Regions from separate parts of the Streptomyces sp. NBC_00236 genome, predicted to be linked through region 3. Evidence: riboswitches for the same ligand, from Rfam matches in the RefSeq annotation. Region 3 holds a riboswitch; each other region holds the start of a gene.
What was found. Region 3 has a riboswitch for cyclic di-AMP ahead of OG446_RS14300 (transglycosylase family protein). Riboswitches for the same ligand answer to the same signal wherever they lie in the genome.

Region 1: it holds a riboswitch for cyclic di-AMP, as region 3 does, so the genes downstream of both, OG446_RS29065 (M23 family metallopeptidase) here and OG446_RS14300 (transglycosylase family protein) in region 3, are expected to answer to the same signal.
Region 2: it holds a riboswitch for cyclic di-AMP, as region 3 does, so the genes downstream of both, OG446_RS03395 (C40 family peptidase) here and OG446_RS14300 (transglycosylase family protein) in region 3, are expected to answer to the same signal.

Annotation. Positions count from the first base shown of each region.
Region 1 is NZ_CP108100.1:6,491,049-6,500,729, forward strand. It holds gene OG446_RS29045 (CobW family GTP-binding protein) at 1-453, shown strand, start outside; gene OG446_RS29050 (DNA gyrase/topoisomerase IV subunit A) at 478-2,928, opposite strand; gene OG446_RS29055 (M16 family metallopeptidase) at 3,176-4,555, shown strand; gene OG446_RS29060 (M16 family metallopeptidase) at 4,582-5,964, shown strand; cyclic di-AMP (ydaO/yuaA leader) riboswitch at 6,192-6,358, shown strand; gene OG446_RS29065 (M23 family metallopeptidase) at 6,372-7,214, shown strand; gene OG446_RS29070 (GntR family transcriptional regulator) at 7,435-8,142, shown strand; gene OG446_RS29075 (HPr family phosphocarrier protein) at 8,345-8,626, opposite strand; gene OG446_RS29080 (bifunctional acetate--CoA ligase family protein/GNAT family N-acetyltransferase) at 8,800-9,681, shown strand, end outside.
Region 2 is NZ_CP108100.1:789,916-799,596, reverse strand. It holds gene bioB (biotin synthase BioB) at 1-950, opposite strand, end outside; gene OG446_RS03425 (8-amino-7-oxononanoate synthase) at 1,094-2,236, shown strand; gene OG446_RS03420 (DUF397 domain-containing protein) at 2,267-2,473, opposite strand; gene OG446_RS03415 (helix-turn-helix domain-containing protein) at 2,498-3,358, opposite strand; gene OG446_RS03410 (ATP-binding protein) at 3,568-3,999, shown strand; gene OG446_RS03405 (LysR family transcriptional regulator) at 4,022-4,939, opposite strand; gene OG446_RS03400 (LysE family translocator) at 5,012-5,659, shown strand; gene OG446_RS03395 (C40 family peptidase) at 5,693-6,166, opposite strand; cyclic di-AMP (ydaO/yuaA leader) riboswitch at 6,170-6,340, opposite strand; gene OG446_RS03390 (hypothetical protein) at 6,669-6,977, opposite strand; gene OG446_RS03385 (ATP-dependent Clp protease proteolytic subunit) at 6,985-7,620, opposite strand; gene OG446_RS03380 (hypothetical protein) at 7,746-8,015, opposite strand; gene OG446_RS03375 (MFS transporter) at 8,096-9,562, opposite strand.
Region 3 is NZ_CP108100.1:3,201,221-3,210,901, reverse strand. It holds gene OG446_RS14315 (cytochrome P450 family protein) at 1-513, opposite strand, end outside; partial or broken gene OG446_RS14310 (cytochrome P450) at 668-928, shown strand; gene OG446_RS14305 (transglycosylase family protein) at 1,034-1,996, shown strand; cyclic di-AMP (ydaO/yuaA leader) riboswitch at 2,298-2,469, shown strand; gene OG446_RS14300 (transglycosylase family protein) at 2,474-3,208, shown strand; gene eno (phosphopyruvate hydratase) at 3,495-4,775, shown strand; gene OG446_RS14290 (FtsB family cell division protein) at 4,888-5,358, shown strand; gene OG446_RS14285 (DUF501 domain-containing protein) at 5,426-5,965, shown strand; gene OG446_RS14280 (Ppx/GppA phosphatase family protein) at 6,081-7,025, shown strand; gene OG446_RS14275 (NAD(P)/FAD-dependent oxidoreductase) at 7,460-8,845, shown strand; gene OG446_RS14270 (cyclopropane-fatty-acyl-phospholipid synthase family protein) at 9,207-9,681, shown strand, end outside.

The DNA of each region.
Region 1 (9,681 bases), 3.3 Mb from region 3:
CACGGGGCGCATCTGCACACGGCGTACGAGAGCATCGACTTCACCTCCGACGTGCCGATGGACCCCCGTCGGCTGATGGAGTTCCTCGACTCGCGGCCCGCGGGTCTCTACCGGATCAAGGGCTACGTCGACTTCGGCGCGGGCGACGAGGACCACGCGTACGGAGTGCACGCCGTCGGCCGGTTCCTGCGGTTCGTGCCGAGGCCCTGGACGCGCGGTGAGCCGCGGCTGACGCGGCTCGTCCTGATCGGTTCCGGCATCGACGCCCAGGCACTCCTCAAGGAACTGGAGGGCTGTCGCACATCAGGAAAGCCATCCGGAACGCCATCAGGAGAGCCCTCGGGGGAGGGCTCGGTGGAGCCGGCACCGGAAACGGCGCAGGACGCCCCACACGAGCGAGCCATGTGGGGCGTCCTGCGATACGTGCAACAGCCCGGCGGCGACGACGCGTAGCGCCGGATCCGCCGGGCCCGCGGCCTACACGGGGCCGGCGATCACCGCGACCGGGCTCTCCAGCGGCGTACCCGAACCGTCGCGCCGCGGGTCGACCTCCGGCAGCGAGGCCGGTGTGCCGTTCTTCTGCGCGGCCCGCGCCGGCGTCGCACCCGCCCAGGCGAACACCAGCACGTCCTCGCCCTTCAGGAACCGCTGGCAGCGCACGCCGCCGGTGGCCCGGCCCTTGCGCGGATACTGGTCGAACGGCGTGAGCTTGCACGTCAGCACCGAATCGTCCAGCGTGCCGTGCGAACCCGCGACCGTGAACACCACCGCGTCCACCGCCGGATCCACCGCGGCGAACGAGAGCACCACCGCGCCCTCGGTGAGCTTGACGCCCGCCATACCGCCGGCCGGACGCCCCTGCGGGCGCACCTGAGCCGCCGGGTAGCGCAACAGTTGCGCGTCCGACGTGATGAAGACCAGGTCCTCCTCACCGGTACGCAGTTCCGCCGCGCCGACGATCCGGTCACCGTCCTTGAGGGTGATGACCTCCAGCTCGTCCTTGTTGGCGGGGTAGTCGGGCACCACCCGCTTCACGACGCCCTGGAGGGTGCCGATCGCCAGGCCCGGTGAGGACTCGTCGAGCGTGGTGAGGCAGATGACCTCCTCGTCCGCCTCCAGCGTGAGGAACTCCCCGACCATGGCCCCGCCCGACAGGTTGGGCGCCGCATGGGTGTCCGGCAGCTGCGGCAGGTCGATCACCGCGAGCCGCAACAGCCGCCCGGTGGAGGTCACCACGCCGACATCGCCGCGCGCCGTGGCCGGCACCGCCGACACGATCACGTCGTGCTTGGCCCGCTTGGCGTCCTCGGCGAACACGATCGGGTCGTCGTTGGCCGTACGCGCCAGCAGTCCGGTCGAGGACAGCAGCACCCGGCAGGGGTCGTCCGCCACCTCCAGCGGAACCGAGGCGACCTGCGAACCGGCCGACTCCAGCAGCACCGTGCGCCGGTCGGTGCCGAACTTCTTCGCGACCGAGGCCAGTTCCGTGGAGACGAGCTTGCGCAGCTCGGTGTCCGATTCGAGGATCGCGGTCAGCTCGGCGATCTCGGCGTTGAGCCGGTCGCGCTCGCTCTCCAGCTCGATCCGGTCGAACCGGGTCAGCCGGCGCAGCGGGGTGTCCAGGATGTACTGGGTCTGGATCTCGCTCAGGGAGAAGTGCTCGATGAGCCGCTCCTTGGCCTGCGCCGAGTTGTCGCTGGAACGGATGAGGCGGATGACCTCGTCGATGTCGATCAGCGCGACGAGGAGGCCCTCGACCAGGTGCAGCCGGTTGCGGCGCTTGGTCCGGCGGAACTCGCTGCGCCGGCGCACCACGTCGAAGCGGTGGTCGAGATAGACCTCCAGCAGCTCCTTGAGGCCCAGCGTGAGCGGCTGTCCGTCGACCAGTGCCACGTTGTTGATACCGAAGGACTCCTCCATCGGCGTCAGCTTGTAGAGCTGCTCCAGCACGGCCTCGGGGACGAAGCCGTTCTTGATCTCGATGACCAGGCGCAGTCCGTGCGAGCGGTCGGTGAGGTCCTTGACGTCGGCGATGCCCTGCAGCTTCTTCGCCGAGACCAGGTCCTTGATCTTGGCGATCACCTTCTCCGGGCCGACGGTGAAGGGCAGTTCGGTGACGACCAGGCCCTTGCGGCGCGGCGTGACGTTCTCCACGGTGACCGTGGACCGGATCTTGAACGATCCGCGGCCGGCGGTGTAGGCGTCCTTGATGCCGCCCAGGCCCACGATCCGGCCGCCGGTCGGCAGGTCGGGACCGGGGACGAACCGCATCAGGGTCTCCAGGTCCGCACCCGGATGCTTGATGAGATGGCGGGCGGCGGCGATGACCTCGCCCAGGTTGTGCGGCGGCATGTTGGTCGCCATGCCGACCGCGATCCCGGTCGTGCCGTTGACCAGGAGGTTCGGATAGGCGGCCGGGAGGACGACCGGTTCCTGCTCCTGGCCGTCGTAGTTCGACTGGAAGGAGACGGTCTCCTCGTCGATCGACTCCGTCATCAACGACGTCGCGTCGGCCATCCGGCATTCGGTGTACCGCATGGCGGCCGGCGGGTCGTCGTTGCCGAGCGAGCCGAAGTTCCCGTGCCCGTCGACGAGGGGGAGCCGCATGGAGAACGGCTGCGCCATCCGCACCAGCGCGTCGTAGATCGACGCGTCGCCGTGCGGGTGCAACTTACCCATGACCTCGCCGACCACCCGGGCGCACTTCACGAAGCCGCGGTCAGGGCGCAGGCCCATCTCGTTCATCTGGTACACGATGCGGCGGTGCACGGGCTTCAGGCCGTCACGGGCGTCGGGCAGGGCCCGTGAGTAGATCACCGAGTACGCGTACTCGAGGAAGGAGCCCTGCATTTCGTCGACGACGTCGATGTCGAGGATCTTCTCCTCGAAGTCGACCGGCGGCGGGGTCTTCGTGCTGCGGCGGGCCATCGCTGCTGCGACTCCTTCACGGATTCTGTTCGGGCAACCTCAGGTTCTGACGCGCACCATTGTGGACCGCCCCACTGACAACCCGGACCTCGACCCGTCCCAAAGGGCCTTCTCCACCCGTCCCGAGGCGCTCGGAACCCTCTTTCCCGCGAACTTTCGCGGCACGGGAACTTCGCCAGGTGCTGGTGCGCTTGCTTACAGTGGCAGGTCTCGCAGTAAAACCAGTATCGCGATCGAAGGGACGTACATGCCCATGGGTCACACGGCCACAGCCCAGGCCGGCTCCGGCGGCTTGACAGCGACCGAGCACCGTCTGGCCAACGGCCTGCGCGTGGTGCTCTCAGAGGACCATCTGACCCCGGTCGCCGCGGTGTGCCTCTGGTACGACGTCGGTTCGCGCCACGAGGTCAAGGGACGCACCGGTCTGGCTCACCTCTTCGAGCACCTGATGTTCCAGGGCTCCGGCCAGGTCAAGGGGAACGGACACTTCGAACTGGTGCAGGGCGCCGGCGGTTCCCTCAACGGGACCACCAGCTTCGAGCGGACCAACTACTTCGAGACGATGCCGACGCACCAGCTGGAGCTGGCCCTGTGGCTCGAGGCCGACCGGATGGGCTCGCTGCTCGCCGCGCTCGACGACGAGTCCATGGAGAACCAGCGCGACGTCGTCAAGAACGAGCGCCGCCAGCGCTACGACAACGTCCCCTACGGCACCGCCTTCGAGAAGCTGACGGCACTCGCCTACCCGGAGGGCCACCCGTACCACCACACCCCGATCGGCTCGATGGCCGACCTGGACGCGGCGACGCTCGAGGACGCGCGGACCTTCTTCCGTACGTACTACGCGCCCAACAACGCGGTGCTCTCCGTCGTCGGCGACATCGACCCCGAGCGCACGCTCGCCTGGATCGAGAAGTACTTCGGCAGCATCCCTTCGCACGACGGCAAGCAGCCGCCGCGCGACGGCGCCCTGCCGGAGATCATCGGTGGCCAGCTGCGCGAGGAGGTCCGCGAGGAGGTCCCGGCGCGAGCGCTGATGGCCGCCTACCGGCTGCCCCACGACGGCACCCGTGAGTGCGACGCCGCGGACCTCGCGCTGACCGTGCTGGGCGGCGGCGAGTCGTCCCGGCTGCACAACCGCCTGGTGCGCCGGGACCGGACGGCCGTCGCCGCCGGATTCGGGCTGCTGCGCCTGGCGGGCGCGCCCTCGCTCGGCTGGCTGGACGTCAAGACGTCCGGCGGTGTCGAGGTGGCACAGATCGAGACCGCGGTCGACGAGGAGCTGGCCCGGTTCGCCGAGGAGGGCCCCACGCCCGAGGAGATGGAGCGCGCCCAGGCGCAGTTGGAGCGCGAGTGGCTGGACCGCCTCGGTACGGTCGCGGGCCGCGCCGACGAACTGTGCCGGTTCGCCGTGCTGTTCGGTGACCCGCAGCTCGCCCTGACCGCCGTGCACCGGGTGCTCGACGTGACCGCCGAGGAGGTCAAGGCGGCCGCCAGGGCCCAGCTGCGACCGGACAACCGGGCGGTGCTGGTGTACGAGCCGATCGAGCCCGCCGAGGCCGCCGAGGCCGCCGAAGAGGCGGATGCCGCCACCGACACCGACGCGCACGAAGGGGCGGACAAGTGACCGACGCTGCCGCGACTGGAGTTTCGATGGAGTACCACCCGCAGCCCGCCCCCGGCGTGGCCAGGCCCTGGGCCTTCCCCGCGCCCGAGCGCGGCTCGCTGCCCAACGGCGTCACGGTGCTGCGCTGCCACCGCCCCGGCCAGCAGGTCGTCGCCGTCGAGATCTTCCTCGACGCCCCCCTGGACGCCGAGCCCGAAGGGCTGGACGGGGTCGCCACGATCATGTCCCGCGCGCTGTCCGAGGGCACCGACAAGCAGAGCGCCGAGGAGTTCGCCGCCGAGCTGGAGCGGTGCGGCGCCACGCTGGACGCCCACGCCGACCATCCCGGCGTCCGGGTCTCCCTGGAGGTTCCGGCCTCCCGGCTGGCCAAGGCGCTCGGCCTCGTTGCCGAGGCGCTGCGGGCTCCGGCCTTCGCCGACAGCGAGATCGAGCGACTCGTGGGCAACCGGCTGGACGAGATCCCGCACGAGCAGGCCAACCCGGCCCGGCGTGCCGCCAAGCAGCTCTCCAAGGAGCTGTTCCCGGCCACGGCACGCATGTCGCGCCCGCGCCAGGGCACCGAGGAGACCGTGGCCCGGATCGACTCCGCGGCCGTGCGCGCCTTCTACGACGCCCACATCCGCCCGTCCACCGCGACCGCCGTGGTCGTGGGCGACCTCACGGGCATCGACCTGGACGCGCTGCTCGCCGACACCCTCGGTGACTGGTCGGGCAACACCGCGGAGCCCCGCCCCGTCCCGCCGATCACCGCTGACGACACGGGCCGTGTGGTGATCGTGGACCGCCCCGGCGCGGTGCAGACCCAGCTGCTGATCGGCCGGATCGGCGCCGACCGGCACGACAGCGTCTGGGCGGCCCAGGTGCTCGGCACCTACTGCCTCGGTGGCACGCTCACCTCCCGGCTCGACCGGGTGCTGCGGGAGGAGAAGGGCTACACCTACGGCGTGCGGGCCTTCGCCCAGGTGCTGCGCTCGACGGCTCCGGACTCCGCCTCCGGGGCCACGGGCGCCGCGATGCTCGCCATCAGCGGTTCCGTGGACACGGAGTCCACCGGGCCGGCGCTGGAGGACCTGTGGAAGGTCCTGCGGACGCTGGCAGCCGAAGGGCTGACGGACGCCGAGCGCGAGACGGCCGTGCAGAACCTCGTGGGTGTCGCCCCGCTGAAGTTCGAGATGGCGGCCTCCGTCGCCGGCACCCTCGCCGACCAGGTCGAGCAGCATCTCCCGGACGACTACCAGGCGCAGCTCTACGCACGCCTGGCCGACACCGGGACGGTGGAGGCGACGGCGGCCGTGGTCAACGCCTTCCCGGAGGACCGGCTGGTCACGGTTCTCGTCGGGGATGCCGCGCAGATCGCCGACCCGGTCCGGGCCCTCGGCATCGGCGAGGTGTCGATCGTGACCGGCTGAGCACAACGGTCATCCCGCCCGGTATCAGGGCAAACAGAACAGTGGTGAAGGTCCCGGCGGAGCGATCTCCGCCGGGACCTTCCGTTTTGCCCCTTTTTGGGGGGTTGGTTGCCTTTCTGCCCTGTGGGATGCGCTACAAAACGGCCTGTCCGTTTGGTGACGGGAAGTGCCCCCGCTTAGCGTCGGCTCCGCTGTCCGTCACTCGTATGCCGCATCCGTGACGTACCGGGCAGCCATCGCCGAGTCCCCGTCAGGCGCGAGCCTGGGGAGCCGGGGACCCACGCAGTCCCTGGGGTGAATCGGATGGCCGTGTCCCGTACGGGACCGGGGATCCGTAGGAGACCTTCCTGCTCCGAACCCGTCAGCTAACCCGGTAGGCGAGAAGGAAGGAAAGGACCAGCCACTTCATGGCGTTCACCCGTGCCACCGGGAAGCATCGTGCCCCGGGCCGTCTGACGCGCACCGGCGCGAAGGCCGTCGGCATCGCGACCCTGGCCACCACCGGCGTCATCGGAGGACTGGCCTCCCCGGCCCTCGCCTCGGACACCGGGACCCCCTCCGTCGGCGACACCGGCCTCACCCAGGTCATCGCCATCGAGAACGTCCTCGCCGAGCAGATCGACGCCCAGGCGGACGCGCAGCAGCACCAGGCCGACGTCGCCGAGAAGAAGGCCGAGGCGAAGGCCGCCGCGAAGAAGAAGGCCGAGGCCAAGAAGAAGACCGAAGCCAAGGCCAAGGCTGCCGCGAAGGCCGAGGCCGCCGCGAAGGCGAAGGCCGCCCGGGCAGAGAAGGCCCGCGAGAGTGCGGCCCGTGCCGCCCGTTCCGCCGAGCGCACCCGGCTCGGCTCCTTCCAGCTCCCCGTCGCCGGCTCGTACGTGAGCACCGGCTACAAGTCCAGCGGCTCCATGTGGTCCTCCGGCAGCCACTCCGGCATCGACTTCCACGCCGCTTCCGGCAGTTCCGTCGTCGCCGTCGGCGCCGGCACGGTCGTCGAGGCCGGCTGGGGCGGGGCGTACGGCAACAACATCGTGCTGCGGATGACGGACGGCACGTACACCCAGTACGGCCACCTCTCCTCGATCGGCGTGTCCGTCGGCCAGAGCGTCGGTGCCGGCCAGCAGATCGGCCTCTCCGGCTCCACCGGCAACTCGACCGGCCCGCACCTGCACTTCGAGGCCCGCACCACGCCCTCGTACGGCTCCGACATGGACCCGGTCGCCTACCTGCGCTCCCACGGCGTCTCCGTCTGACCGGCCGACGACCCCTCGGTGAAGGCCCCGGCACCACGCCGGGGCCTTCGTCGTGTCCGTGTGTCCCGGCCTTCCGCAGCGGTGGCGCCGGAACGGCCCGGTGACCAAAAGATATTCATGAATTTCCACCCGCCGTCGGAAATGCGACCGCATTGCAATAGAGTCGCAGGACAGGTGTCGATCGGCTGCGTTTCGCGGGGATTAAGGCGGAGGTTCGGACATGCGCATTCCGGCGCATTCGGTATGCACGGCAATCCGTGAAGACATCGTCTCGGGTGTCTTCGAACGCGGCAGCCGACTCACCGAGGAGGTACTCGCACGGCGTTACGGGGTCTCCCGGGTGCCGGTTCGGGAAGCGCTGCGCACCCTGGAGTCCGAAGGATTCGTGGTCACCCGCAGACACGCCGGAGCCTGCGTGGCCGAGCCCACCGAGCAGGAGGCTGCCGACCTCCTGGAGGTCCGCATGCTGCTGGAGCCGCTCGGCGCGGCCCGCGCCGCCCACCGCCGCTCGGACGCGCACCTCAAGGTGCTGCGCGGCCTGGTCAGGCTCGGTCAGGAGCGCGCCCGCCGGGGTGAGGGCGAGGACCTGCGCTCCCTTGGCGCCTGGTTCCACGAGACGCTCGCGCAGGCCTCCGGCAGCCCCGGCCTGATCGCGCTGCTCACCCAGCTGCGGCACAAGACCACCTGGATGTACGCGATCGAGTCCCCGGCCCGTCCGGCCGATTCATGGGCCGAGCACGGGGCCATCGTGGACGCCGTGGCGCGCGGGGACGCGGAGAGGGCGCGGGCGCTGACCGCCCAGCACGCCGAGCGGGCCGCCGCCGCGTACCGGCTGCGCCGCCCCGGCCGGCCGGAGTCCGCCACGGCCCGGACCGGCCGGGTGAGAACTTCGCAACATGCCGTAAACACCCCGAGCGGCCGGCATTAACAATTGCGCCGTATACAAAGAGTGGGATTCCGGAGGACTTTCTTTCTGCTGCCCGAATTCGCCTCGGCGGAACCATTCGATGACCCGCACCTTTTGGCGGACGAACGAGTTGAACGAAAGAGCTGAACAAAAGAGCCGCGGCACCCGGTCGAGGGTGTCGCGGCTCTGTCGCAGGAATTCCCGCGGTGGTGACCCGTCGGGGTCAGACGGTCTCCGGAAGCTCGTCGAGCCCCTCGGCGACCAGCTTGGACAGGCGGTCCAGGGCGGCTTCTGCGTTGTCGGCCTCGGACGCCAGGACGATCTCCTCGCCGCCCTGCGCGCCGAGCCCGAGCACGGCGAGCATGGAGGCCGCGTTCACCGGGTTGCCATCGGCCTTGGCGATGGTCACAGGGATGCCGGAAGCCGTGGCGGCACGGACGAAGATGGAAGCGGGGCGGGCGTGCAGGCCCTCGGCCCAACCGACGTTGACGCGGCGCTCAGCCATGGTTCTGCCCTTCACGAATCAATGGTTGTCTAGACCAGTCTCTCATGCAGTGCGCGATGCTCCGGCCGACCCGCGGACCGCTTTCCACCCGCGCCGCACCGTCACCCGGCACCCCTCAGACTGCCCCGGCCCCGGCACCCACGCGACCGCTGGCGGAGCCGTACGCTTTGCCCATGCAGCCCTCTCCGGAGCAGAGTCCGCATCACGCCTACCCCGATCACTGGGAGGCGGACGTGGTGCTCCGCGACGGCGGCACCGCCCGCATCAGGCCCATCACCACGGACGATGCCGACCGGCTGGTGAGCTTCTACGAGCAGGTCTCCGACGAGTCGAAGTACTACCGCTTCTTCGCTCCCTACCCCCGTCTCTCCGCCAAGGACGTCCACCGCTTCACCCATCACGACTACGTCGACCGGGTGGGGCTGGCCGTCACGGTGGGCGGCGAGTTCATCGCCACGGTCCGCTACGACCGGATCAACGCGCAGGGCAGGCCCGCATCGGCCCCGGCCGACGAGGCCGAGGTGGCCTTCCTCGTCCAGGACGCCCATCAGGGCCGAGGCGTCGCATCGGCCCTGCTCGAACACATCGCGGCCGTTGCCCGCGAACGCGGCATCCGGCGCTTCGCCGCCGAGGTACTGCCCGCCAACAACAAAATGATCAAGGTGTTCCGGGACGCCGGATACACCCAGCAGCGCAGCTTCGAGGACGGCTCCGTCCACCTCACCCTGGATCTCGAACCGACCGCCGAGTCGCTCGCCGTCCAGCGCGCCCGGGAACAGCGCGCCGAGGCCCGCTCCGTGCAGCGCCTGCTCGCCCCGGGCTCCGTCGCCGTCATCGGCGCGGGCCGCACCCCGGGCGGCGTCGGCCGAACGGTCCTGCGCAACCTCCTCGGTGCCGGCTTCACCGGCCGCACCTATGCCGTGAACAGCGCGTTCGCCGCCGACCAGGCCACCATCGACGGTGTGCCCGCCCACCGCTCCCTCGGCGAGATCGGTGAACCGGTCGACCTGGCCGTCGTCGCCGTTCCGGCCGACCGGGTGCCCGAAGCCGTCGCG
Region 2 (9,681 bases), 2.4 Mb from region 3:
TCCGCGATCATGTCGAGGTCGGTCTGCCCCGCCTGGCCCTCACTGGTCAGATAGTCGCCCAGGAAGATCGAGTTGACGAGATGCAGGGCCAGCGGCTGCATCGAACGCAGATGCACCTCGCGACCGCCCGCGAGCCGTACCTCCACGTCCGGGCAGACGAACCGGACCATGGCCAGGATGCGCAGACAGCGCTGCGGTGTCAGATTCCATTCCTTGGCGAGCGGAGTGCCCTCGAACGGGATCAGGAAGTTGACGGGCACCGAGTCCGGGTCCAGCTCACGCAGGGCGAAGACCACATCGACCAGGTCGGCGTCGCTCTCCCCCATGCCGGCGATCAGCCCGGAACAGGCGGAGAGACCGGCGGCCTGTGCCTGGTGGACCGTCTCCACCCGGTCGGCGTAGGTGTGGGTGGTCGTGATCTCCCCGTACGTCCCCTCGGACGTGTTGAGGTTGTGGTTGTAGGCGTCGGCGCCCGCCGACCGCAGCCGGTCGGCCTGGCCGTCGGAGAGCAGGCCGAGGCACGCGCACACCTCGACGCCCTCGTTCTGTTCCTTGATCGCCGCGATGGTCTGCGACACCCGGTCGACGTCCCGGTCGGTCGGCCCCCGGCCGCTCGCGACCAGGCAGACGCGCTTGGCGCCACCGGCGACTCCCGCCGCAGCCGCCTTCGACGCCTCGTCGGGCTTGAGCCAGGTGTACTTCAGGATCTCGGCCTTGGATCCCAGCCGCTGGGAGCAGTACGAGCAGTCCTCGGGGCAGAGCCCTGACTTGAGATTGACCAGGTAGTTCAGCTTCACCCGCCGTCCGAACCACTGACGGCGCACCTTTCCGGCCGCGGCCACCACGTCGAGCAGTTCGTCGTCCGGGGTCGCCAGTACGGCGAGCGCTTCTTCACGGGTCGGCAGCTCGCGCCGCAGCCCCTTGTCCACCAGCGTGTTCAGGAGGTCCATGGCGATGATCCTGACGCACGGCACCGCTCCGAGCCAAGGAGGAACCGGACAACAGAGCCCGCAGAGGGTGTGTGCATTGCCACACCATGCCCGACTGCGCCCGCGGTTAGGGTCTGTGAGCTGCCTACAAAAGGGACCCGCTCATGTCCTTCGCCCCGTTCGACTGGATCGATGAGGAGGCGCGCCGACGCGCGGACGCCGGACTCGTCCGGACGCTCCGGCCGCGGCCCGCCGAACCGGAACTGCTGGACCTCGCGAGCAACGACTACCTCGGCCTCACCCGGCATCCGGAGGTGACCGCCGCGGCCGCCGAGGCGGCACACCGCTGGGGCGGCGGGGCCACCGGCTCCCGGCTGGTCACGGGTTCCACCGCACTGCACGCCGAGCTCGAACGCGAACTGGCCGATTTCTGCGGTTTCGAGTCGGCCCTGGTGCTGTCCTCGGGCTACGCCGCCAACCTCGCGGCGCTCACCGCGCTGACCGGCCGGGGCTCGTTGATCGTGTCGGACGCGGGCAACCACGCCTCGATCGTCGACGGCTGCCGGCTCTCGCGGGCCGAGACCGCCGTTGTTCCGCATGCCGACCCCGAGTCAGTGCGCAAGACCCTGCACGCGCACCCGGGCAGGTCCCTGGTGGTCACCGACTCGGTCTTCTCGGTCGATGGCGACGCCGCGCCTCTGGCCGAACTGGCCGACGCCTGCCGTGCGGAGAACGCCGCGCTGCTCGTCGACGACGCGCACGGCCTGGGAGTGCTCGGGGACGGCGGCCGGGGCGCCCCCGCCGCGGCCGGCCTGGCGGGCGGCGAGGGCATCGTCACCACGCTCACCCTCTCCAAGTCCCTGGGCAGCCAGGGCGGGGCGGTCCTCGGCCCGGCCCGGGTGATCGACCACCTGGTCAACACCGCCCGTACCTTCATCTTCGACACCGGGCTCGCCCCGGCCGCCGTCGGCGCCGCGCTCGGCAGCCTTCGGCTGCTCCGCCGCGAACCGGAACGCGCGGCCAGGGCCCGTACCGTCGCCACCGCGCTGTACGGGCAGCTGACCGCGGCCGGCCTGACCGCGGTCAGGCCCGACGCGGCCGTGGTCTCGGTACGCGCGCCCTCGGCGGAGGACGCCGTCCGCTGGGCGGCCGACTGCCGTGCCGCCGGCATCGCGGTGGGGTGCTTCCGGCCGCCGTCCGTACCGGACGGTGTCTCCCGGCTGCGGCTGACCGCGCGCGCCGACCTGACGGACGAGCAGATCGCCGAGGCGGTGGCGATCGTACGGCGGACCGCCCCGGCCGGCTGATCCGCCGGTCCGCGGCGCCCGGCCGCGGACTCAGCTGACGTCACCGCCGTTCAGGGCGGTGACGAAGGACGTCCAGGCCGTCGCGGAGAACTGGAGAGGCGGCCTGGAGCGGTCCTTGGAGTCGCGCACGGCCAGCCGTCGGCCACCGAACGGCGCGGCCTCCACGCAGTTGTTCATTCCCGTGCTGCGGCTGCTGCGCCGCCACCGTAACGCGTGCTGTGCGAGGCAATCCGACATGACGCTCCCTCGGGCAGTACGGGTTCACTGACCGCCGCGGTCGATTGCGGCGATCAGATCCAACGAGTGCTCCGGCGACAGCGCGTGTGCCTGCAGGGTGCGGAAGGCCGAGCTGTACGCCTCGAGGTCTTCTTTCCGCTCCAGGTAGAGGCTACTCGTCAAGTGGTCAAGAACGACCACATCCAGATCAGAAGTAGTCGGAAAAGAGAAGATAACGAAAGGTCCCGTGAGGCCCACATAGCCGCCGACCGAGAACGGCAGCAACTGAAGCTGCACATGAGGCAGTTGGGCCACTCGGCTGAGGTGGCGCAACTGCTCCCGCATCACCCGGCGGCCCCCGACCTCCCGCCGCAGTACCGCCTCGTCCAGCACCGCGCTCAGCCGCAGCGGAGGGTCGCTCCGCAGGACACCCTGCCGCGCGAGCCGCACTTCCACCAGCGAGTCCAGCTGTCCGGTGGGCAGTCCGTCGAGCGAGGCCCGGGTCACCGCACGGGCGTAGTCCGCGGTCTGCAGCAGGCCCGGCACCACCGACGTCTCCAGGGTGCGGGCGGTGCGCGCCTGGGATTCCAGACTGATGAAGTCGCGGTACTGCGGCGGGATGAGACCGCGGTAGGCGTGCCACCATCCCGCGCCCCCGCCGCCCGCCGATCCCGCGAGCGCCTCCAGGACCTCGCGCAACTTCGGGTCGTTGGTGCCATAGGTGTCGAGCAGCCGGGTCACGTCACCTGGCCGTACTCCGCTCACACCGGTCTCGATCCGGCTGACCTTCGACTGATGCCAGCCGAGCAGACGAGCCGCGTCGCGGCTCGTGAGTCCGGACGCATGGCGCAGACTCCGCAGTTCCTCCCCGAGCTTGCGGCGTCGCACCGCAGGGCCGTGCTGCATGTGGTGCCTCCCTCCCACTCCCTGCCGAGCGGACAGTGTGGCGTCCTCACGGCGCATCCGGGGCAGAGTTCACCGCTTCGAGCGACAGATATATGCATATCTTGGTGGATCGCCGTTACAGCGGGCAGCATCAGTGGCAATCTGGCGCGAAGCACAACCCGGACCATCGATCGCGGGGTCGCTTCCGGGTGGGAAAGGGACGGCTCGCCATGGCAGACCATCAGGAAGCACGTGTCACCCTGCCGAGCGAGCCGGTCTCGGTCTCCGCCGCCCGGCGCTATGTGGCCCGGGTACTGGCCGAATGGGGACTGCCCGACGGCACGGACACGGGCGAGACCGTCCGGCTCATCGTCTCGGAACTCGCGACCAACGCGGTCCAGCACACGTTCGGACAGTCACCCACCTTCACCGTGGACCTCCGGCTGGAGCGCGAGGAGCAGCTGCGCCTCGGAGTGACGGACAGTCACCCCCGGTGGCCCCAGCGGCTGCCGGCGGCCGTGCAGCAGGACAACGGCCGCGGCATGGTGATCATCCGCTCGCTGGCCAAGGAGTACGGTGGCCGGCTCACCGTCACGCCCACCCCGGACGGCGGGAAGACCGTCTGGATCGCGCTGCCGTGGCAGCCGCCCGTCCAGCACTGAACTTCTCCGTCGCGCGTCCCGGTCACCCGGCTGCCGCCGCCCGCCCGAATCCGCTGCGCAGCAGAGCCTGAAGCGTCGCCGCCGCCGGGCTCGTACGGTCCCCTCGATGCACCACCGAGATCGTCCGGCGGAACGAGGCCGGCTCCAGCCGCCGTACGGACAGGGGCGTCGGCGACATGGCGGCGACCATCTCCGGTACCACGGCCACCCCGATGCCCGCACTGACCAGGGCACACACCAGCGCGTAGCCGGGCGACTCGCAGACCACCGCAGGCAGCGCCCCCGCTTCGGCGAGCGCGCTCTCCACTCCGCGGCGCGGCGGGTGCCTGGGCGCGCTGCTGATCAGGGGCCGGCCCGCCAGCTCCGTCACCGGGAGCCGTCCGCTGCCGTCCGCCAGGACCTGGCCGACGGCCGTGATCAGGACCAGTTCCTCGATCAGGACCGGCTCGGTCAGGACACCCGAGGGCGGCGGCGTCACGGGTCCGGGCTCGTAGTCATGGGTCAGCGCCAGATCCACCTCGCCCGCCGCCACGGCGGCCACCCCGCCCGGCGGCTCGTACTCGGTGACGGCCAGCTCCACGTCCGGGTGGGCCCGGCGGAACGCGCTCAGCACCGGAGGCAGCAGATGGATGCCCGCGGTGGTGAAGGTGCCGACCCGCAGGCGCCCGCCGGAGAGCCCGGCGAGGCGGGCCAGTTCGTGACGGGCCTGATCCATCTCGTCGAGAACCCGCCGGGCGCGTCCGGCGAGCAGCTCGCCCGCCGCCGTCAGCCGGGCGCCCCGGTGATGGCGCACCAGCAGCGCAGCCCCCGCCTCCCGCTCCAGCTTGGCCAGCTGCTGGGAGAGCGCCGGGGCGGTGTAGCCCAGGCGTGCGGCGGCCCGGGTGATCGAACCGGCCTCGGCGACCGCCACCAGCGCCGCGAGCCGTGTCGGGTCGTACATTAAGCATTCCTTTTGGCAGACCCAGAAGATTGCAAGTACACGCTAAAGGCTCCAGCGGTCCAGGGTGGACCCATGGACGCACAACTGACCGCCTTCATCGGGGTCGCCACCGCCATGGTCGCGCTGCCCGGCGCGGACTTCACCGTCGTCGTACGCAACGCCCTCGCCTCGCGCACGGCGGGAGTGGCGACCGCGCTCGGGGTCGCCGGGGGCCTCCTCGTCCACACCGTGCTCGCCGTAGCCGGTCTGGCCGCCGTGCTGGTGGCGGTGCCCGTGCTGTTCCGGATCATCCAGCTCCTGGGCGGCGCCTACGTGCTCTATCTGGGGATCTGCGCCCTGTACGCGGCCCGGCGCGGCACCGGGCAGGACGCGGAGGCCGGGCCGGACGAGGCGGACGGCGGGCGGTCGGGCATGGGAACGGGCCGCGCGCTGCGCCAGGGCTTCCTGACCAACGCGCTGAACCCCAAGGCGCCCGTGCTCTTCCTCAGCCTGCTGCCGCAGTTCGTGCCGGCCGGGGCCGCGCCCCTGCCCAGGACGCTGCTGCTCGCCGCGATCGTCGTGGTGCTGGCGCTGATCTGGTTCCCGCTGGTGGCTCTCCTGGTGGACCGCCTCGGCCGGTGGCTGCGCCGGCCGCGCACCGCCCGGGCGATCGAGGGCGGCAGCGGCGCCGCACTCACCGCACTGGGGCTGGTCCTGGTGACGGGCCCGCTGCTGCACTGACGCGGGAGAACGGGCCGGGGCGGGGGAGCGGCCTCAACGGACGCGTCCGTAGTAGACGCTCTTCGTCCAGATCTTCTCCAGGCGGACCACGGCCCCCGTCTTGGGCGAGTGCCAGATCTTGCCGCTGCCCGCGTAGATGCCCACGTGGTAGATGCTGCGGCCGGAGTGGAAGAAGACCAGATCGCCGCGTTGCCGCTTGGACGACGAGATGTGGCGGGTCTTGTTGTACTGCTGCTGGGCCGTGCGGGGGAGCTTCTTCCCGGCCTTCTTGAACGAGTAGAGCGTCAGCCCGGAACAGTCGAAGCGGCTGGGCCCGGTGGCGCCCCAACGGTAGGGCGCCCCCTTCTTCGACGCGGCGATCGTGAGGGCCTTCATCGAATGGCTGGCGGCCTGGGCGTCGGTCACGGCGCCGGGCACGAACAGCGAGCCGCCGACGGCGGCGAGAGTCATTACCGAGGCCGTACCGGCCCGGGCGAGCAGAGACGGGACATGAACCTGCGCAGTCATGCGCAACCCTTCGTCAGCCGCCTGTGAAGGATGACCTGTCGGGTTCGGGCCGGCGAAGTCGCCCGGCCGCAGATGCGGCTTCACCCCGAGGGACGACCGGAAGTCCGGTCGACCCGTTGTGCTGGGTCCTCCACTCCTGCCGATCCACTCCTGTCGACCAGGCATCCGGGCGGCGGCAGGACTCGGCGTCCGCCCGGACCGCCCCGCCGCGGTGGCGGGGGCTTGTCGTCCCAGGGATCTTGACTCACCGAGTGCCGGATTTCCGAGGTGAAACAGCCATATGTGAGGCTCATCACGAATGGACCGTTCGGGTGGCCAGGTGACGTTGCGGCAAACCGTGGGGTCACGGCGACCGGTGCCGCACCAGCGACGGAACGGGAGATTTCACCCATCGTCCACTTCGAAAACGCAAATCGAGTTGTCCCTCGTGCGAAGTAACGTCTACGCCGAACGAGCGAGAAAATTTGGTCCCCGCGTCGGGCGTGTCGGTGCATCGCGCTGATCAACTCGGCGCTTCGGGCGGCACGGTGACCCGCCCGGAGCGCCTTTCGCCGTCGAGAACGCGCAGCGCCCTGGTCAACGTGGCCGCGTGGATCCGGTCTTCGCCCCGCTCGTGCATCAACGTGAGCGCGTCGCGCAGCGTGGCCGCGTACGAGGCCAGCGCCTGGGCGGCGCGCAGGGCGCTGTAGGTGTCGCCACCGTGGGCCGGATTGATCCGGCCCACCTGGTCGATGACTTGCAGATAGCGGTCGATGAACTCGCCCTCCGCGCGGGTCAGGGCGGGCAGGGGCGCGAACTCCGGTGGCTGCATCGCGGATTCACCTCACGGGGTGCGCAGGCAGCGACAGTCCGCGTCGTTGCACGATGTGGTCGACCAGCCCGTAGTCCTTGGCGCCCTCCGCGTCGAGGATCAGATCGCGCTCGGTGTCGGCGGTGATCTGCTCGGCGGGGCGGCCGGTGTGACGGGCCAGCATGCCGGTCAGCGTGTCGCGCATCCGGGCCAGTTCCCGCGCCTCGATCTCCAGATCGGAGGGCTGCCCCTGTACCGGCTCGGTGAGTTCGGGCTGCTGCACCACCACGCGGGCACCCGGCAGTGCATGCCGCCTGCCCGGGGCGCCCGCTGCGAGCAGAACGGCCGCGGCGGCTCCCGCCTGGCCGAGGCAGAAGGTCTCCACCTCGCAACTGAGGAACGCCATCGTGTCGTAGATGGCGGTCATGGCACCGAACGAGCCGCCGGGGGAGTTGATGTAGAGCGAGATGGGCCGGTCCGGAGCGTCGTGTTCCAGGTACATGAACTGGGCGACCAGGTCGGTGGCCGCAGTGTCGTCGACGGGTGTGCCGAGGAACGCGACCCGTTCGGCGAGGAGTTTGGAGTACGGGTCGAGGGTGCGCGTCCCCTGGGACGTGCGCTCCGTGAACTCGGGCAGTACATGGCGGGCGGCGGGGCGGTGCATGGCGGGACCTCTCCTCCGGGGTGCGCGGGGCAGGGAGGCGCCCGCGAACATCTGTAAAAAATGTACAGGACGTACAGAAGGAGTTGGATGGGAACAGGTCCTGGCGATCCACGAAAAGCCCCCGTTCAGGGGCGTTTGCGGCTGTTCGCTGAGGGCGGATGGCTCACCACCTCATGACGCCGGGGCACCGGCATCTGGGCAGCGGTGAGCCAGGGAGTCCCCGTGCTCGCGCCACTGGCCCGGCTGGGAGGTTGCCCGCACCGGCCGAGGGCGGTGAGGTGGTCCGGGAGCGCGGTGAGTTCGGGGGTGTCCCGCCCCAGCCTCTTCATCTCGTACACCGTCAGGATGACCAGGCAGTGCGGGGCGTGGGTTTTGACCTCTCTCGCCGTCCTCACCCCTCCGCGAACCGCGGGCGGCCCCGCACCCGAGTGCCGATCTTCTCTACGCTGCCCGGCCGGCACGAATCGGTTCGTGGCTATCGATTTCGGCCGACTGCTGTGGTCAACGGCTGTTCGGATGCCTCGTGCGAGGTGGTGACGGCACCTGGGGCGGCGGCGGGCTCGGACCTGGTCAGCCACAGGCCTGTGAACACGGCGGTGGCCATGGTGACGGCACCGGCGGCGAGGAAGGCGCTGTTGAGGCCGGTCTCGAAGGAGGCGCCGCCGGATTCCCGGGTGCGGACGACGGCTCCGAGTACCGCCACGCCGAGCACCGCGCCGATCTGCCGTGTGGTGCTGCTGATGCCTGAGGCGAGGCCGCCTTCCTGCGGGCTGACGGCCTGGATGGCGGCTCCCGTCAGTGGGGACAGGGTCAGGGCGAAGCCGATGCCGACGATTCCGAGCCGCCACCACACGTTCCCGTAGCCCGTGTCGGCGTGCACCGTGCCGAGTGCCAGCAGTCCCAGCCCGGCCAGGGCCAGGCCGGCGGTCACCACGACGCGGAAGCCGTACCGGGCGGCGAGCCGGCCCGCGTAGGGGCTGACGATCACCATGCCGAGGGACACCGGCAGGGTCTGCAGGCCCGCGCGCAGGATCGAGCTGCCCTGGACGTACACGAAGAACTGGGAGAAGAAGAACGACGAGCCCATGAGCGCGAACCCCACCACGACCATGGCGGTGTTGGACACGGTGAACAGGCGCTGCCGGAACAGCCGCAGCGGCAGCATCGGAGCGGAGCGGCGCGCTTCGACGCCGAGGAAGGCGGTCAGGAGGGCCACCCCCGCGGTGAAGCTGACCAGGATCACCGGCGCCGTCCAGCCGCGGGTGCCACCCTCGATCAGCCCGTACGTCAGCGCCCCCACTCCCAGAACGGACAGTACCGTCCCCGGGACATCGATCGCCGGGGCGCTCGGATTGCGGGTCTCTCCGAGGCTGCGCAGACCGACCACCAGCAGGACCACGCCAATGGGCAGATTGACCAGGAAGATGGCCGGCCAGCCGAAGGCATCCGTCAGCACGCCGCCGGCCACGGGGCCAACGGCCAGACCGAGTCCACTGAACCCGGCCCACAGTCCGATCGCCTTGATCCGTTCCTGCGGCACGGGACAGGCGGCGACGAGCAGGGCCAGCGAGGCAGGGCTCAGTGCCGCGGCCCCGACGCCCTGCAGCACCCGGCCGGCGACCAGCCAGCCGACCGAGGGCGCGAGGCTGCACATCACCGACGCGACGGTGAAGACCGCCACGCCGGTCAGGTACACCCGCTTACGGCCGAACCGGTCGGCGAAGACGCCACCGGACAGCAGCAGCATGGCGACCAGCAGCACGTACGCGTCGACGATCCACTGCAGACCGGTCAGCCCTGTGTGCAGTCGGTGCTGCATATCGGGCAGCGCCGCTCCGACGATCGTGTTGTCGAGCAGGACCATGAACTGACCCAGGCACGTCACTGTGAGCAGCGTGGCCCGGCTCTGCCGACTGCCTGCAGGTGCAGACGATGCAGCCAAGGGAATTCCTCTCCATTGTCGATTGCGCCCCTCCACGGCCGACGGGTCAGCCATCGAGCGCACTAACGCAGCCAGTGGCTGCGTTAGGTGACTGTACGGGGGAGCTCCTCGTAAACGCA
Region 3 (9,681 bases):
CCAGTCGCGGAAGTCGTCCTGATCCTCTTCGGGTACACCGAGCAGATCGCAGATGGCGTAGATGGGGAGCGGGAAGGCGAAGTCATGGATCAGGTCGGCCTCGCCCTTGTCCGCGAAATCGTCGATGAGCCGGTCCGCCAGTTCCTGCACACGGGGCCCGAAAGCGGCGATCGTCCGGGGCGTGAACGCCTTGGACACCAGTCGGCGCAGCCGTGTGTGGTCCGGCGGGTCGATGTTCAGCAGATGCGTCATGAGGTTGGCGCTGCGCTCGCCGGGGATGCCGGTCTTGCTCTTTCCCCGGGCGTCCTCGGCGTGGTGTGCCGGGTTCTTCGAAAGGCGGCTGTCGGCGAGAGCCTGTCGTGCGTCCGCGTACCGGGTGACGAGCCACGCCTCGACGCCGCTGGGCAAGGTCGTCCGGTGTACGGGGCTGTGCTCCCTCAGCCAGGCGTAGGCGGGGTACGGGTCGGTGGCGAACTCCCAGGTGAAGAGTTCGGGCGGCGGGGTGCGGTTCACGTGACGACGGTATCGGGCGTCTGTCGGTGAGCCGCCTCGGCCGGTGTTCCCAAGGGTCCGTTCCGAGATGCTCCGCGGGCTCTGTGTCGAACATCAACGGCCCCGGCGAATCAGCTCCGCTGAACCACCACCAGCAGGAGTAGCCTGCCCGAAAAAGGACCTTGCGCGGCGTGACAATCAGCACCTCGGTTACGGTCACGGAATCCACTGCTGCCTGGGAGCACCGCTCACCCGGCTGGAGGGGCAGGCTGCGCTCGGGACTCTTCTGAAGCGCCTTCCTGACCTGCGGCTTGCGGGAGAACCTGCCGATTTTCGGTGGCGTGGCGGGCTCATCATGCGTGGACTGCGCACGCTCCCGGTGGAGTTCACGCCCGGGTCGGTGCGCGATGAAGGTGACATTCTGTCAACTCTGTGACTTTCACGTGATCTCTGCTGCATCGACTTGTGACATGCGTTCGAGTCCCGCTAGGTTCACCGTTCGACTCACCAGTCACTCGTCAGTCACACGGAAGGCATCCCCATGGGCTCCGCTAACGGCAGACACCGTCGCCCTCGGCAGGCACCCGCCATCATCGTCGCCGCAGGCGTGACCGGTTCGGCCATCGCCATCCCGCTGCTCGGCGCGGCGGGCGCGCACGCCGCAGACGCCTCGACCTGGGACCGCGTGGCCGAGTGCGAGAGCGGCGGCATGTGGAGCGCCGACCTCGGCAACGGCTACTACGGCGGCCTGCAGTTCTCGCAGGAGGTCTGGAAGTCGTACGGCGGCGAGTCGTACGCCGAGCGCGCCGACCTCGCCAGCCGCTCGCAGCAGATCGCCGTGGCGGAGAAGGTCCTGGACGACCAGGGGCCGAAGGCGTGGCCGAGCTGTGCGGTCATCTCGGGTCTCGTCGTGGACAGCGGGCTGCCGGGTGTGGACCCGGGCAGCACTCCGTCGGCCGACCCGACGGAAAGCGTGGACCCGTCCGCGAGCACCGATCCGTCCGCGAGCACCGACCCGTCCGGGGACGCGACCCCGTCGGACGACGCGTCCTCGGGGGCGAAGGCGCCGTCGGGCGATGCGAAGGACGAGGACGCGAAGCCGGACGCGTCGGCGTCCCCGTCGGCCACGCCCTCCGCCACCCCCTCCACGACGCCCTCGGGTGACGCCTCGGGCGCCGAGAAGGGCACCTCCGGGCAGGAGACGGGCGGCAAGCACCGCGGCACGCCGGCGCCCGAGGAGACCCGGGAGAGCGGCCGCAGCGGCGACCGGGACGCGGGGCGGCATGCCTCGCGCGGTGACGGTGGCGCACGCGACACCGGCGCCTCCGCTGCTGACGGTGCGTACACCGTCCGCGCGGGCGACAACCTGTGGGCGATTGCTGATGCACAGAAGCTGCCCGGCGGGTGGACGGCTCTGTACGAGGCCAACAAGGCCGAGGTGGGCTCCGACCCCGACCTCATCCTGCCTGGCCAGAGCCTCGATCTCGACGTGAAGGCCGAATGAGCGCGGTCTGATGATCAGCTGAAAACACCCCAAATATTGGGGTAGTTAAGAGGCCTATGTCCCACTTTTGACCAAGTGAGACATGGGTCTCTTTGCGTGAACTGGCGCGTCTTGTCCGGGAGGTCCCGCCACATCCGTTCCCACCTGCGCAAACGGCACTTCTTCAGATGCAAGTAAGGGCTGTTTATCCGGTATGTCCATCTTTGGATATGAGGGTGGGGTGTGTTTACGGTCGGAACCGCTCGCACCGCGGGCCCCGTCGATCGTCACGCCGAATCCTGCCGTCGGTCGAAGGGAACAGACGCGTAAAGCGCCGTAGGCAGGAGCGGGGGACCCAGGTAAGCGCCGGACCCGATCGTCGCAAGACGCATCAGGACCGGCTTGGGGTGAAGTCGCGTGCTAGGACGTGCGACCGGGCAACTCACTTGGCCCGAACCCGACAGCTCACCTCGTAGGCGTCGGTGAGGAGAAGTCTCGATGCTGCTCAACAGCAAGGGCAACAAGCACCGCCGCCCGTCCAAGGCCGTCCGTATCGCCACGCTCGCCGGTGTCACCGGTGCCGCCATCGCCGTGCCCCTGATGGGTGCGACCGGCGCCTCCGCCGCCTCCGTCTCCACGTGGGACGCCGTCGCCCAGTGCGAGTCCGGCGGCAACTGGTCCATCAACACCGGCAACGGTTACTACGGTGGCCTGCAGTTCTCGCAGTCCAGCTGGGCCGCCGCCGGTGGCACCCAGTACGCGGCCCGCGCCGACCTGGCCACCAAGGCTCAGCAGATCGCCACCGCCGAGAAGCTCCTCGCTCTGCAGGGCCCGGGTGCCTGGGCCTGTGCCGGCGCCGGCAACCTGAGCAACGACGGCGTCGACCCGGGCGTCGACACCGGCTCCTCCGCCGCCAAGACCGAGACCGCCCCGAAGCAGGAGTCCGCTCCGGTCCAGAAGGCCGAGCCGAAGAAGGCCGAGCGCACCGAGGCCCCCGCCACCAACCGCTCGGACCGCGCCGCGGCCCCGAAGAAGACCGTCACCACTCCGACCGGCAAGAAGGTCGCGAAGGGCGATGGCGAGTACAAGGTCGTCACCGGCGACTCCCTGAGCAAGATCGCCGCCGACCACAAGGTCAAGGGCGGCTGGGCGCAGCTCTTCAAGCTGAACAAGGACATCGTCACGGACGCCGACCTGATCTACCCGGGTCAGCAGCTCCACCTGACGAAGTAGTCGCGATCTCTCCTCGCTGATGACCCCGGCCGCCCCGGCCCGGTGCGCACCTTCCCCCCGTGCGTTCCGGTCCGGGGTGGGCCGGTTTCTGCGTTGTTCGTTCAACTGTTGTCGTTACTGGCCAGTAAATTTCTGGCCGTTTGTCCCGCTGTGCCTGCCCTTGGGTCCTTTTTCGTCCCAGGGGACGGGCGGTCGGCCGGTTGCGGCGGCCGAGCCGGTTAGGCTCTTGTCGCAAGGCCAAAGCGACCCTGCACCACAAGCGTCACATCCCAGAAGGAGATGCCTCGTGCCGTCCATCGACGTCGTCGTAGCCAGGGAAATCCTCGACTCCCGCGGAAACCCCACGGTCGAGGTCGAGGTCGGCCTCGACGACGGCAGCACGGGCCGTGCTGCCGTTCCGTCCGGCGCCTCCACCGGCGCGTTCGAGGCCATTGAGCTTCGCGACGGCGACCCCAACCGCTACCACGGCAAGGGCGTCGAGAAGGCCGTCCTCGCCGTGATCGAGCAGATCGGCCCGGAGCTCGTCGGCTACGACGCGACCGAGCAGCGGCTGATCGACCAGGCGATGTTCGACCTGGACGCCACGGAGAACAAGGGCTCGCTCGGCGCCAACGCCATCCTCGGCGTCTCGCTCGCCGTGGCCCACGCCGCCTCCGAGGCCTCGGACCTGCCGCTGTTCCGCTACCTCGGTGGCCCGAACGCGCACCTGCTGCCCGTCCCGATGATGAACATCCTCAACGGTGGGTCGCACGCCGACTCCAACGTGGACATCCAGGAGTTCATGATCGCGCCGATCGGCGCGGAGTCGTTCTCCGAGGCCCTGCGCTGGGGTGCCGAGGTCTACCACACGCTGAAGAAGGTCCTGAAGACCAAGGGCCTGTCCACCGGTCTCGGTGACGAGGGCGGCTTCGCGCCGAACCTGGAGTCGAACCGCGCCGCCCTGGACCTCATCGTCGAGGCCATCAAGGAAGCCGGTTACGCCCCGGGCAAGGACATCGCGCTCGCGCTCGACGTCGCCGCCTCGGAGTTCTACAAGGACGGCAAGTACGAGTTCGAGGGCAAGTCCCGCTCGGCCGCCGAGATGACCGAGTACTACGAGGAGCTCGTCTCCGCGTACCCGCTGGTCTCCATCGAGGACCCGCTGTACGAGGACGACTGGGCCGGCTGGAAGGTCATCACCGACAAGATCGGCGCCAAGGTGCAGATCGTCGGCGACGACCTCTTCGTCACCAACCCGGAGCGTCTGGCCCGCGGCATCGAGGAGGGCTCCGCCAACGCCCTGCTCGTCAAGGTCAACCAGATCGGTTCGCTGACCGAGACCCTGGACGCCGTCGAGCTGGCCCAGCGCAACGGCTTCAAGTGCATGATGTCGCACCGTTCCGGCGAGACCGAGGACGTCACCATCGCCGACCTCGCGGTCGCCGTGAACTGCGGCCAGATCAAGACCGGCGCCCCGGCCCGCTCGGACCGTGTCGCCAAGTACAACCAGCTGCTGCGCATCGAGGAGATCCTCGACGACGCCGCGGTGTACGCGGGCCGCTCGGCGTTCCCGCGCTTCAAGGGCTGACACCCAGGTCCGACGAAGCCCGGCGGGGTCAAGTGCCCCGGCCTCCGTCCGTCCCCGCACTCGGTCCCGTACCGTGTGCGGGGACGGACGTGCGTAATGGGGAGGCGGAGACATGGCCGCGAAGGACCGGGACCGGTTCTCCACCGCGACCCGGCTGCGGTTGCTCGGTGAGCAGACCGCCGCCCGCGTCTACCGCTCCCAGAACCGCCGTCAGGCCCGCCGCTCCCGGCTCACCGGCCGGGCCGCCTTCCTGGCCCTCGTGGTCTGCTCGCTGATCGTCGCCCTCGCGTATCCGATGCGGCAGTACGTGTCGCAGCGCGACGAGATCGCCGACCAGGAGCGGCTGGCGCAGGAGGCCGAGGCCCGCACGGAGGAGCTGCGCGACGAGAAGGCGCGGCTCCAGGACGACGCGTACATCAGGCGGCTGGCCCGCCAGCACCTGCACTACCTTCTTCCCGGGGAGACCGGCTACACGGTGGTCGACCCCGACGCGGTCAAGGAGCGCAACGGGACGCCGGAGGAGACCGACCGGCCCTGGCACTCCAACCTGTGGGACGGCGTCGACAGTGCCGACCGCGGCTGACCCGCATCCCTTCCCGTACCTCTGCAGAACCGCAGTTCGAGCAGCCCGATCAGAACCCTAGGCAGGCATGGAAACGCCCCCTCCCCAGACCGAGTCCACCGCGCCCACCGACGCGGACATCGCCGCGTTCCAGCAGCAGCTGGGGCGTCCGCCGCGAGGTCTGCGCGCGATCGCGCACCGCTGCCCGTGCGGCAACCCGGACGTGGTCGAGACGCAGCCCCGGCTGGAGGACGGTACGCCGTTCCCGACGACGTTCTACCTGACGTGCCCGCGTGCGGCCTCCGCGATCGGCACGCTGGAGGCGAACGGGGTCATGAAGGAGATGACCGAGCGCCTCGGTACGGACCCCGAGCTCGCCGCGGCCTACCGGGCGGCGCACGAGGACTACATCGCGCGGCGTGACGCCATCGAGGTGCTGGAGGGCTTCCCGAGCGCGGGCGGCATGCCGGACCGGGTGAAGTGCCTGCACGTGCTCGTCGGGCACTCGCTGGCCGCGGGGCCGGGGGTGAACCCGCTCGGGGACGAGGCGATCGCGATGCTGCCGGAGTGGTGGCGCAAGGGGCCGTGTGTGTCGCCCTGCGGCGCGCCGGACGGGGACGAGGGCTGAGCGTCCGTACCCGGGGGCGCTGCCCCCGGACCCCCGCTCCTCAATCGCCGGAGGGGCTTGATTTCGGCGCCGGCGGAGCATGGTTCGGGGCCGTGGACTTGATGTGGGAGTACTCATGACACGCGTGGCCGCCATCGACTGCGGTACCAACTCGATCCGTCTGCTGGTCGCGGACGCCGACCCCGTCACCGGGGAGCTCGTCGAGCTCGACCGGCGGATGGAGATCGTCCGGCTGGGGCAGGGCGTCGACCGGACCGGCCGGCTCGCCCCCGAGGCGCTGGAGCGGACCTTCGCGGCCTGTCGGCAGTACGCGGCGGTGATCAAGGAGCATGGCGCGGAGAAGGTCCGCTTCGTCGCGACCTCCGCCTCCCGGGACGCGGAGAACAGGGACGACTTCGTCCGCGGCGTGCTGGACATCCTGGGCGTCGAGCCCGAGGTCATCACCGGTGACCAGGAGGCCGAGTTCTCGTTCGACGGGGCCACGAAGGAGCTCGTCGGGCGGGACGACCTCGCGAAGCCGTACCTCGTCGTGGACATCGGCGGCGGCTCCACCGAGTTCGTCGTCGGCGACGACCGGGTGCGGGCGGCCCGGTCCGTGGACATCGGCTGCGTCCGGATGACCGAGCGCCACCTCACGCGGGACGGGGTGGTCAGCGACCCGCCCGCACCGGAGCAGGCGGACGCGATCCGTGCCGATGTCGCCGCCGCGCTGGACCTGGCCGAGGAGACCGTCCCGCTCACCTCGGCGGGCACACTCGTCGGCCTCGCCGGAACGGTCACCACCGTGGCCGCCATCGCGCTGGGGCTGAAGGAGTACGACTCCGAGGCGATCCACCACTCCCGGATCTCCCTGGAGCAGGTCCGGGAGATCGCCGGCCGGCTCCTCGCCTCGACCCACGCCGAGCGCGCGGCGATCGGCGCGATGCACCCGGGCCGGGTCGACGTGATCACCTCCGGGGCGCTGATCCTGCTGGCCGTGATGGAGCGGACCGGGGCGCGCGAGGTGGTCGTCAGCGAGCACGACATCCTCGACGGCATCGCCTTCTACGCGGCCCGTTAGGACAGGTCCGCAGGCCGTCGCGGAAACTGCTCATCAGCATTCCGGCCTGCACTTTTGAGCCCCTCCGGACGGCCCTGCGGGTGCCTTCGGCGACATGCCGCCACGAAGTTCGTGAACTTCTTCACAAGGAATTGGCCCCCCTGGGGCGGACTTCTGCTCCGAACGGGCCCGCGGGAGGGTGCGCGGGGTCACCCGCCCCGCATACGGGGCGGTTCCGGGTGTGTTGCACGCGTGTGAATCGGAGGGGTGGTTCACCCCGCTCGGCGGCTCAAGGGCCAGCTCACAAGCGGTGAACAACGTTCGCCAGGGTGCTGTGGTTCCCCTGTCGACCCATGACCTGGGTCACGTGGGCGGCGAAGTGTAGCAGAGGGTGGGCCATACCTTGTGAAGGGGCTCACGAGCGTGCCCCCCGAGGGGGGTGGATACTCGATGGCATGAGCACCACGGAGCGTCCCAGGATCCTCGTAGTAGGCGGTGGGTACGTAGGCCTGTACGCAGCTCGGCGCATTCTGAAGAAGATGCGCTACGGCGAGGCGACCGTCACGGTCGTCGACCCCCGGTCGTACATGACCTACCAGCCCTTCCTCCCCGAAGCTGCTGCCGGCAGCATCTCGCCTCGGCATGTCGTCGTCCCGCTGCGACGCGTGCTGCCCAAGGCTGAGGTCCTCACCGGCCGCGTCACGACCATCGACCAGGACCGCAAGGTCGCCACGGTTGCGCCGCTCGTCGGCGAGGCCTACGAGCTGCCCTTCGACTACCTGGTCATCGCGATGGGCGCCGTCTCCCGTACCTTCCCGATCCCCGGCCTGGCCGAACAGGGCATCGGTATGAAGGGCATCGAGGAGGCCATCGGCCTGCGCAACCACGTCCTCGAGCAGCTGGACAAGGCTGACTCGACGACCGACGAGGACGTCCGCCGCAGGGCGCTGACGTTCGTCTTCGTGGGCGGCGGTTTCGCCGGTGCGGAGACCATCGGCGAGGTCGAGGACATGGCCCGCGACGCGGCGAAGTACTACACGAACGTGAAGCGCGAGGACATGCGCTTCATCCTCGTCGACGCCGCCGACAAGATCCTTCCCGAGGTCGGCCCGAAGCTGGGCACCTGGGGCCGGGAGCACCTGGAGTCCCGCGGTGTCGAGGTCTTCCTCTCGACCTCCATGGACTCCTGCGTCGACGGTCACGTGGTGCTGAAGAACGGCCTGGAGGTCGACTCCAACACCATCGTGTGGACCGCCGGTGTGAAGCCGAACCCGGCGCTGGCCCGTTTCGGCCTGCCGCTCGGCCCGCGTGGCCACGTCGACACCACCGAGAAGCTCCAGGTTCAGGGCACCGACTACATCTGGGCCGCGGGCGACAACGCCCAGGTGCCGGACATGGTCGGCCGCAGGGCCGGCAACCCGAACGCCTGGTGCCCGCCGAACGCCCAGCACGCGCTGCGTCAGGCCAAGGTCCTCGGCGACAACGTCATCTCCGGGATGCGCGGCTTCCCGCAGAGCACGTACAGCCACGCCAACAAGGGTGCGGTCGCCGGTCTGGGCCTGCACAAGGGCGTCGCGATGATCGTCATGGGCAAGGTGAAGATCAAGCTCAAGGGCCGTCTCGCCTGGTACATGCACCGTGGCTACCACGGCATGGCGATGCCGACCTGGAACCGTAAGATCCGGATCTTCGCCGACTGGACCCTGGCGATGTTCCTCAAGCGCGAGGTCGTCTCGCTCGGCGCCATGGAGACTCCCCGCGAGGAGTTCTACGAGGCAGCCAAGCCGGCGCCGGCCCCCGCCGCCGCCAAGCCCGTGGGCGAGAAGGCCAAGGCCTCCTAGTCCCGCCCGGACAGGAGGGCTCCGGCCCGCCGGTCCGGTACGCGGATCTCCGGATCCGCGACAGACAGTCGCACGACGCCCGAAGGGGCCGTCCGCCATCCGTGGTGCGGACGGCCCCTTCGGCGTATCGGCGCAGGTCGGCGCGGTGGCGGGTGCGGGAGTGCGGGGGCCAGCGCCCCAGCGGATGCATGTGCCGTACAAGTATTTTGCCGTTCCATTGCGCGGTAGCGGGATGGCCCGGCCGCCGGAAACTGTTGAAGGGGTGTACCTCGCCGCGGCGCCCAGGGTGCCGGGGCGTGGTTCGAGGCATGCGTGGGCATGTCTGGGCACGTTGGGAAACACCATCACGGAGGTGTGCGCCATGGCAGACGCCGCGTTGCGGCTGACCGCTCTCGCCCAGGAGTTGCTGGGAGAACCCCTACCGGTCCGCATCCGGGCCTGGGACGGCAGCGAATCCGGACCCCCCGGTGCCCCCGTCCTCGTCATCAGGAACCGCCGTGCCCTGCGTCGCCTGCTGTGGAAGCCGGGCGAACTGGGCCTCGCCCGGGCCTGGGTGGCCGGGGAACTCGACATCGAAGGCGATCTGTACGCGGCCCTGGACCTGATGGCCGGGCTGATCTGGGAGCGCGGCGGCGAGGCGAAGGACAGCGTCCACCCGGTCCGCGACCCGAAGCTGCGCGCCGCGGCCAAGGGGCTGCTGCGACTGGCCGGGCCGTGGCCCCCGCCCCCGCCGCCGCCCGAGGAGGTGCGCCGGCGCAGCGGCGCGCTGCACACCAAGCGCCGCGACAAGGAGGCCATCAGCCACCACTACGACGTGGGCAATGACTTCTACGAAC